Linked DNA regions of Candidatus Thiodictyon syntrophicum. The protein of the gene in region 1 binds, or shares a complex with, the protein of each later gene. Links are inferred from orthologs where the notes say so. Each region holds a gene or a part of one and is shown on either strand. Other genes may lie near its edges.

What was found. Proteins that work in one complex are often made in the same cells at the same time.
Region 2: the proteins of THSYN_RS14565 (region 1) and THSYN_RS28840 are in contact, whole or in part, in a crystal structure (PDB 1JZD), measured with the Escherichia coli proteins. The link is inferred for Candidatus Thiodictyon syntrophicum from one-to-one orthologs.

Annotation. Positions count from the first base shown.
Region 1 is NZ_CP020370.1:3,454,325-3,459,035, forward strand. Bases 966-3,753 are described here. They hold THSYN_RS14565 (DsbC family protein), read left to right. Parts: upstream 966-1,872; coding sequence 1,873-2,634; downstream 2,635-3,753. Other genes in these bases: THSYN_RS14560 (YajQ family cyclic di-GMP-binding protein), read left to right, coding at 1,311-1,793; THSYN_RS14570 (PP2C family protein-serine/threonine phosphatase), read left to right, coding at 2,695-3,498; THSYN_RS14575 (chromate resistance protein ChrB domain-containing protein), read right to left, coding at 3,650-3,753. Outside these bases: THSYN_RS14555 (transposase family protein), read left to right, coding at 1-930; more of THSYN_RS14575, read right to left, coding at 3,754-4,126; THSYN_RS14580 (ABC transporter ATP-binding protein), read right to left, coding at 4,123-4,711. UniProt on the Escherichia coli protein: Acts as a disulfide isomerase, interacting with incorrectly folded proteins to correct non-native disulfide bonds.
Region 2 is NZ_CP020370.1:6,721,134-6,725,198, reverse strand. Bases 1-3,104 are described here. They hold THSYN_RS28840 (protein-disulfide reductase DsbD), read right to left. Parts: upstream 2,710-3,104; coding sequence 292-2,709; downstream 1-291. Other genes in these bases: cutA (divalent-cation tolerance protein CutA), read right to left, coding at 2,688-3,023; aroQ (type II 3-dehydroquinate dehydratase), read right to left, coding at 1-97. Outside these bases: THSYN_RS28830 (FxsA family protein), read left to right, coding at 3,290-3,715. UniProt on the Escherichia coli protein: Required to facilitate the formation of correct disulfide bonds in some periplasmic proteins and for the assembly of the periplasmic c-type cytochromes.

The sequences.
Region 1 (4,711 bases):
ACCCGTGACCACCTCTGGGATGAGAATCTCCTGGAACGTCAGGTCGGGGCCGAGGACGCGCGCCACACCCAGTACTTCGTCTACGTCCTGGAGGCCAGTCTGGCCTTTCACAACGGGCTGGTGATCCCCTTGCTGAGCGAATTCCTCGAATATGCCAAGGGCGATACCAAGGCCGACAAACAAGACTGCGAACGGCGCGCCTTCACGCGGCTCAGCGCCCGGATCAAGACGCTGTTCCCGCGCCTGCCGATCTTGCTGTTGCTCGACGGTCTCTATGCCGACGGACCGGTGATGCAGTGCTGCCATCAGTACCACTGGCAGTTCATGATCGTTTTCAAGGACAAGGACTTGCCTACGGTCTGGGAGGAATTCCACGCGCTGCACGCGGTGCAGCCAGCGGGTTGTCAGCGCGACTGGGGGGAGCGCCACCAGCGCTTTTCCTGGGTCAACGCGATCGACTATGCCTTCTCAAACAACACGCGCCGCCACCTCAGTCTGCATGTGGTGGTCTGTGAGGAGACCTGGGAGACGATCGATGAACAAGGCGCGCGCCTGACCAAGACCGCGCGCCATGCCTGGCTCTCCAGCCAACCACTCAGCCGCGCTAATGCGCATGAGCGCTGCAACCTAGGGGCCCGTTACCGCTGGGGCATCGAGGCCGGCTTCCTGGTGGAGAAACATCAGGGTTACCACTACGAGCACGCCTTTGCCCTGAACTGGAACGCCATGAAGGGCTATCACTACCTGATGCGCCTGGCGCACCTGTTCAACACCCTGGCACGCTTTGCCCGCCATCTGCGCGAGCTTTATCGCACCCTGGGCGTGCGTGGCGCCATCGCCTTCATCCGCGCGTCCTGTGCCGGCCCCTGGCTCGACCCCGCGCGGATGCGCCGCCTGCTCGCCCAGCCGCTGCAGCTTCAGCTCGAATAACCGCCGCCGGGAACGGCGCCCGACCCCGGCACGCCGGCGACCACCGGTGCTGGCAACCGCTGGCCTGGCGAGCGTGACGCATGCCCGAGTACCGGTCCGACAACCCTCCCGGCACCTGCCAAACCTTCTGCCGCAACCCCCGGTCAGGGCCAACGCACCCCGCAGCGGCCAACGCCAGCGCCCAACGGCGCCGACGCCGCCCAATGTCAGCCGGCGGCAGGGTTATGCTTCAGGGCTGGCCGCGGCGCGTAGTCCTGGCAGCCGGGCTCGGCTTGCTTTATCGTATGCGGTTGGACGAGGTGGCTCGAGGCGCCTCGCCGGTCAGTGTCCATGCGTTCTCGAAAAATCTATTTCAAGTTCTTAATTAAGGTTTTAAGTGAATGCCTTCGTTTGACATCGTATCCGAGATCGACCTTCAGGAGGTCCGTAACGCGGTCGATCAAGCCAACCGGGAGATTGCGACCCGGTTCGACTTCAAGGGCGTCAAGGCGCATTTCGAGCTATCCGACGAACAGATCATGATGACTGCCGAGCAGGAGTTCCAACTCCAGCAGATGATGGATATTCTGCGTCAGAAGCTGGTCAAGCGCGCGGTCGACCTCAAGGCCCTGGACCCCCAGGACCCTGCGGTGACACTCAGTACCGCGCGCCAGGAGGTCCGCCTCAAACAGGGCGTGGACACTGAAACCGCCAAGTCGATGGTCAAGCGTGTCAAGGGCAGCAAACTCAAGGTCCAGGCGCAGATCCAAGGGGACCAGGTGCGGATCACCGGAAAAAACCGCGATGACCTCCAGGAGGCTATCGCCCTGTTGCGTGCAGAGGACTGGGGGTTGCCGATAAAAGTCAGCAATTTTAGAGACTGAAAGCGCGTCCCCCACGGCGACCGGCGCGACGCGGCAGCGTCCCCGGCGTCCACCGATTCCGCAGACCCGAGGAACCACCATGCACAGCCCCCGCTTGATCGTCGCCGCCGTCCTGTGGCTTGCCGCCGGCAGCCTGCTCGCCGCGCCTGAAGACAATATTCGCGCCGCCCTGACCAAGGTCATCCCCGGTATCAAGATCACGAGTATCGCGCCGTCGCCGGTGAAGGGTCTCTTCGAGGTCCTGGTCGGAACCCAGATGATGTATGTCACGGCAGACGGCCGCTATTTCGTGGACGGGCGCATCGTCGACCTCACCAGCCGGGAGGACCTAACCGAGCCCCGCCTGTCCGGCGCGCGCAAGCAACTGGTGGACGGCCTGGGCGAGTCCCAGATGGTGATCTTCGAGCCCGCGGGCGAGGCCAAGCACACGGTCACGGTCTTCACGGACATCGAGTGCGGCTACTGCCGCAAACTCCACGGTCAGATCGCGGAGTACGGCAAGGAGGGCATCCGCGTGCGCTATCTCTTCTTCCCGCGCGCCGGTAAGGGCAGCCCGGCCTACCAGGAGGCCGTCTCGGTGTGGTGTGCGGGCGATGCGGCGGCGCGCCGCGCCGCCCTGACGGACGCCAAGGCCGGCAAGAGCGTCGAAGAAAAGACCTGTGACAACCCGGTGGATGCCCACATGGCGGCGGGCGAGGAACTCGGCCTGCGCGGTACCCCGGCCATCCTCACCGACACCGGCGAATTGATTCCGGGCTATGTGGAGCCCAAGCGGCTGGCCGCGCAGTTGGCTGCCGGGCCCGCGAGCGGCGCCGGCACGGCAAGCGGCAACGTCCGCTGAGCGGGAACGGGGGCCTGGCCCACCGCACCCTGGTCTGAGGTCGACACGGAGGCGGTCGCGATGTGGGCCTATAAGCTGGAATATGCCTGGCGAACTGATCGCGGGCGCGTGCGCACGCGCAATGAAGACGCGGTCACCGTCCACGCCGACATGGGTCTGGTGGTGGTGGCCGACGGGGTCGGCGGGGCCAGCGCCGGGGAGGTCGCGAGCCGGCTCGCCGCCGACACGATTCGCGAGCGTTTCAAACGCCAGGCCCTGCCGCGGACCGATGCCGACAAGGCGCGGTTGCTGACCGAGGCGGCGGTGGAGGAGGCCAATCGGGCCGTCTGGCAATTGTCCCAGACCAAGACCGATTGTGTCGGCATGGGGACCACCGTGGTCTTGGGCTTTGCCGGTGCGGACTGGCTGGCCTATGCCAACGTGGGCGATTCGCGCCTGTACCGCCTGCGCGGTGAACGCCTGGAGCAACTCTCCCATGACCACTCGTTCATTCAGGAGGTGGTCGACCAAGGTTTCTTCCGCACCCTGGAGGACGCCCGGCACTACGGCATCGGGGACAACATCCTGACCCGCGCCCTGGGTTCGTCCGCCGAGGTCCGTGTGTACTCGGGCGTCTCGGATCTGCAGACCGGCGACATCTACCTCTTCTGCACCGACGGACTCACCGGCATGGTGCCGGTGGATTGGCTTCGGCAGATCCTGGTCGCCGCCGGCAAGAGCGAACTGGGTCCCGCCGCCGAGGCCTTGGTCCGACTCGCCAACGAGCGTGGCGGGACCGACAACATCACGCTGGCCCTGTTGCGGGTCGGCGAGCGGCCTGCTGAAGATGCGCCGGATGGCCCGGTACCGGTGGGGGCGCCTTAGAGCGAACCATTGCGCGCGGATGAGGCTTTTCCTCGATCAACATTGGTACCAAGCCGACCGTCTTGTTTGATCCCCCCAGTTAAGATTTCAGGTGCCAGATAATACGGCAATCGGGGGCTGACGAAAGGAAGGCCAAAGCGTTACCCTGGTTTCACGGCGCTGCCGCGTCCACTGACGCACCATTGCTCAACCGGTCGAAATAGTCGATACACAAATCAACTGACCGCTCCGCATCGGCCGCCGCCAACAAGGCCTGTAGCGCGGCCTCCCGCTCGTGCGTTTCCGCAAGCGCTTTGCGCTCCCAGATATTCACTTCGATATCGTGAATCAAGCGCCCGACGTACCTGAGCTTCGGGTCAGTAAGCCGGTGATGTTCAAGCAGCGTCTCGAATGTCGATTTGTTATGGTAACGCCGAAATTTCGCGTCGGGCGTGTCGAACGCAATGCCTTCGTCGATCGTCACACCGTGCGGATAAAAGCGAAAGATGGCACGCGCATCGATATGCCGCTTGATGAGCCAGATGGATGCGCACTTGTCAGGCTCCAAGGTATCCCAGGTGCTATAGACCTGGCCCGCGGCGCGCAGCGGCGCCGCAGCGGTGCACCAGACCACCAGAGCGCAGGTCAAGAATACACTTCGGCTGCAACGCACGCTTCGTACCATTTGAGCAAGTCCGGCTGAGTGAGAGAGGCAACCTGTTCCTGATTCAATGCACCCACCGCGCGACCCCGACTCATGAGCAGGATCCGATCCCCCAGTGCAAGCGCCTCGTCCAGGTTGTGTGTCACGTAGAGCACACCCAGCCCAAGGCTCGCCCGCAGGTCCTTCAATAAGCTGATCATCTGCCGCTTCAGCAAGGGATCAAGGCTGCTGAACGGCTCGTCCATCAACAGGTAAGGCGGACTCCCCGCCAGTGCCCGCGCAATGGCAAGGCGCTGGCGCTCGCCCCCCGACAGTTGGTGGGGATAACGCTTCCGGTGCCCGGACAGAGCCACCCGGTCCAGCGCCTCTGACACCGTTGCGCAGACCGCCGCACGCGACTGCCCGTGACCCTGCAGACCAAAGGCGACGTTGCCGAAGGCACTCAGGTGAGGCCATAGCGCCAGGTCCTGAAAAATCATGCTTAGGCCCCTGCGGTGGGGCTCCACCAGATGGCAGGAGGAACTCACACGGGCCCCGTTGATCGCAATCTCCCCCTCATCCGGCGCCTCC
Region 2 (4,065 bases), 3.3 Mb from region 1 along the record:
CCTCGATCACGGCCAGGGTGACCTGACCATAGTGGCCGGGCTCCCGGGTCCCGAGCAGGTTGAGGTTGGGTCCGTTGAGGACCAGGATGCTTGCCATGTCGCCGCTGTGCCCATGCAGGTTCGGGGTGTGGGGAGGCCGCCGCGGGGGGCGAGGGCCGCCGGGTTGGCGCCGGGCGCCTGCCCGGGATGGGCGAAGCGGCGGCGAATCCCGTCGAATTGTCCGGACTTCGCGCGATCATGTCCAGTTCTGCGGAAAATCTGCCCGCGATCGAAACCGGCACCGACGTCGCGCTAAGGCCCCGCGGGAGCCGCCCGCCGCAGGTGTTGCGCGAACTCGGCCGCCGGCCTGAACCCGACCAGCCGCAGACCGGCGACCTCGGTCCCCGCCGACGAGAAGAACAGGATGGCGGGCGGCCCGGGGAGCTTGAAGCGCCCCTGCATCAGGGCCTGGTCGTCCGGGTCGTTGGCGGTGACGTCGGCCCGCAGCAGGACGAACCGCTGCAACTCGGCGATCACCGCGGGGTCGCTGAAGGTGTCGCGGTCCATCTCTTTGCAGGAGATGCACCAGTCGGCGTAGAAATCGAGCAGCACCGGCCGCCCGTTGGCCCGCGCGGCGGCCAGTTCCCGGTCCAGATCCGCCCCGGTCTTGATGCGCTGGAAGGCGGCCCGCGGCGCGCCGCCGCCCGCCGCGCCGGCCCCGCCCAGGAGGCCGCGCAGGGGCTGGAGCGTATCCTTGCCGCCCGCCGCGGCGCCCACCAGCATCAGGGCGCCGTAGATCAGCAGGCCGACCCCGAGCCCCTTCCAGAGCTTGCTCCAACCGCTCGCCCCGGGGGCCAACTGGGTGAGCGCCCCCAGGTAGACCGCGCTGCCGATGAGGAGCAGACCCCACAGCAGCATGGCCACCGCCGCCGGCAGGATGCGCTCCAGCAGCAGGATGGCCACCCCCAGCAGGCCCACGCCGAAGACCGCATTGACCGTCCCCATCCAGGCCCCGCTGCGGGGCAGGAACTTGCCCGCGGAGGTGCCGATGACGAGGAGCGGCGCACCCATCCCCAGGCTCAGGGCGAAGAGCGCCACCCCCCCGAGCACCGCGTCCCCGGTCTGGCTGATATAGATCAGGGCACCGAAGAGCGGCGGGGCGACGCAGGGACCCACGATCAGGGCCGAGAGTACGCCCATGACGGCCACCCCGAGCAGGGTGCCGCCCCGCTGCCGGTGGCTGAGCGCCGCCAGCCGGGCGTGCAGCCCGGAGGGCAGTTGCAGGTGAAAGAAGCCGAACATGGACAGGGCCAGCAGGACGAACACCAGGGCGAAGGCGCTGAGAATCCAGGGGTTTTGGAAGACGATCTGGAGGTTGCCCCCGAACAGCCCCGCCAGCACCCCGGCGAGGGTGTAGGTCAAGGCCATGGCGAGCACATAGACGAGCGACAGGGTGAAGGCCCGGCGGGTGCTGAGGTGCGCCCCGCGCCCGGCGATGATGCCCGACAGGATGGGGATCATGGGGAAGACGCAGGGCGTGAAGGCGAGCAGCAGCCCGAAGCCGAAGAACAGGCCGACCACCGCCCACAGGTTGCCGCCGGCCAGGACCGCGGCGATCCGGTCCTGTTCGGAGACCGCCTCCAGGGGCTCCGGTGGGAGCGCCTGCGGGGGCGTCGCGCGCCGGCCCGGCGCGGCCGACTGCAGGGGCGCCGTCCCGCCCGTGCCCCCGATCTCAGCGCCGCCCGGCGCCGGCGGCAGCGCGAGCTTGACCCGCCGGGTCTGCGGCGGGTAACAAAGCCCCTGCTGCGCGCACCCCTGGTCCTTGACCACCAGGGTGACCTCGGCTGCGGCGCCGGCGTGACGCACCAGGGGTACCTGAAGTGCCACGCGGCCCCGGTAGACCTCCACCTCACCGATGCTGCCGTCCGGCCTGATCCCGTCCTTCTCGACCTCGCCCGGGGGCAGTTGGAAGGCCCCGAGCGTTACCCCAGAGGCTCCCTCCAGCGCCAGGACCAGCTTCTCGCGATAGAGATAGGTCCCCGGGGCCAGGTCCCAGGCGAGGTCCAGCCGGTCCGGGGCGGCCACGGTCGCCTGGAAGCGGAAGGCCTCCTCGACGGCCGGGATCGCGTTGTCCTGCCCGTGCCGCGCGGCCGCCCCGACGGCCTTGCCCAGACCCAGGGCGGCGGCGCCGATGGGGGAAGACAAGGGCGGGGCCTCGGCCGCCGCCGGGGCCGCGCCCGGCGTCTGCGCCGGCTGCGGTCGCGGGCCGGCCGCCGCGGGCGCCGGGGGCAGTCCGACCGCGAGGTGCTGACGCTCGGGCGGGTAGCACAGGCCGGCATCGGCACACCCCTGCGAGGTCACCTCCAGGGCCAGGGTGTCTGCGCTCCCCGCCTCCCGGGTGAGCGGCAGCAGGACCTCGACCTGGCGGCGATAGACCTGCATCTCGCCGAAATAGGGGTCCTGCTTCGTCTCGGCGGGGGGCAGGGCCGGGGTCCCGAGTGCGATCCCCGGGGTCTGGGTCGTAAAGCGGAACTTGCCCTGGTAGAGGTAATAGCCCTCGGCGATGGTCCAGCGCACCCGCACCGCGTCCGCCCCCTCGGCCTGCGCCGCGACCTGGAAGGCCTGTTCCGGCAGCAAGAACGCCTCCTCGGCCAGGACCGACAGGCACAGCAGGAGGAGCAGAAGTGGCAGGGACCGGGCCCCGGCGCTCAGGTGTCTGGTTGGGTGCATTGGATCATCCAGGTCAGGTAGTCGGGCAGCCCCGCGGTGATCGGGAGCGCGATGATCTCCGGCACCTCGTAGGGGTGCAACGCGCTCAAGGTCGCGGCCAGGACCTCGAAGCGCACGGCCACCGTCTTGATCAGGAGCAGGACCTCCGCGTCGCGTTGGATCGCCCCCTGCCAGCGGTAGATGGACGTGAGCCCCGGTACCAGGCTCACGCAGGCGGCGAGCCGCTCCTCCACCAGGCGCTCGGCGATACGGGTTGCGCACTCCTGGTCCGGGCAGGTGCAGAGCACCAGCCGGTAATCGGTCTCGGCGGTCATGAAAATCCTCGGGCGGCCTCAGGGCGGCGGCCAGGCGCCGCCACATTGTGGGATGATAAGGCGTCGGCCCGCCCTTTGCTGCCACTTGAACGCTCCGCTCGGGGACAAAGGTCCGGCCATCAATGCCGGGCCGAAGCCGACCAGGACCCCGTGGGAGCGGTGTCCCGCCGCGATCGGACCCCGCAAACGGCCCGCCCGCCCGGGCCCGCGTCAGGACCCCCGGCCGGCTCCCCCGCATCCCCCCACCCATCCAGAGGCCCCCTGCAGTGCCAATTTTTATTCTGTTGTTCATCGGCCTGCCCCTGATCGAGGTCTATTTCCTGATCAAGGTCGGCTCGGTCATCGGCGCCGTCCCGACCATCGCCCTGTCCATCCTGTGCGCGATCCTCGGCGCCTGGCTGGTCCGTCGTCAGGGGTTCGGCGTGCTGATGCGGGTGCGCGAGTCCCTGGCCCGCGACGAGGTCCCGGCCCTGGAACTTCTGGACGGCGCCCTGCTCCTGGTCGCCGGCCTCTTCCTGCTGCTCCCGGGCTTTCTCACCGATACCCTCGGCTTCCTGCTCCTGATCCCGCCGCTGCGCCGCTGGGTGGTCCGCCGGTATGTGAAGGTCATCCCGGTTCGCACCCATGGCCCGGGTGCCGAGCGCGGACCCCGGGTCATTGAGGGGCACTTTCGGCGGGTGGATAAGGGTTGACCGGGCCTTAAGCGGGCCTAGGTTGTCGTTGTCGTTGTCGTGATCGTAATCGGAGAAGCGATGCTATGTGGGGCCTCGATCGTCGTTCCGGCCGCGACCGGCGATCGACGTAGGGTGCGCCGCGCGCACCTTGCGCAGGGACGCAATGGCATCGTGGTGGCGCGGGTGCGCGCGGCGCACCCTACGGGCGCTCCGGCCGGAATGACGATCGAGGCCAAATTTGGCTTGAGTCCGGGGCGGGGTGTTACGCTAACCTCGATTACGACAACGACAACGACAACGACAACGACAACGACAACGACGAAGCGACAAGCATTGCCTAATGGACTTGTTTCACTTATCAGAGAACC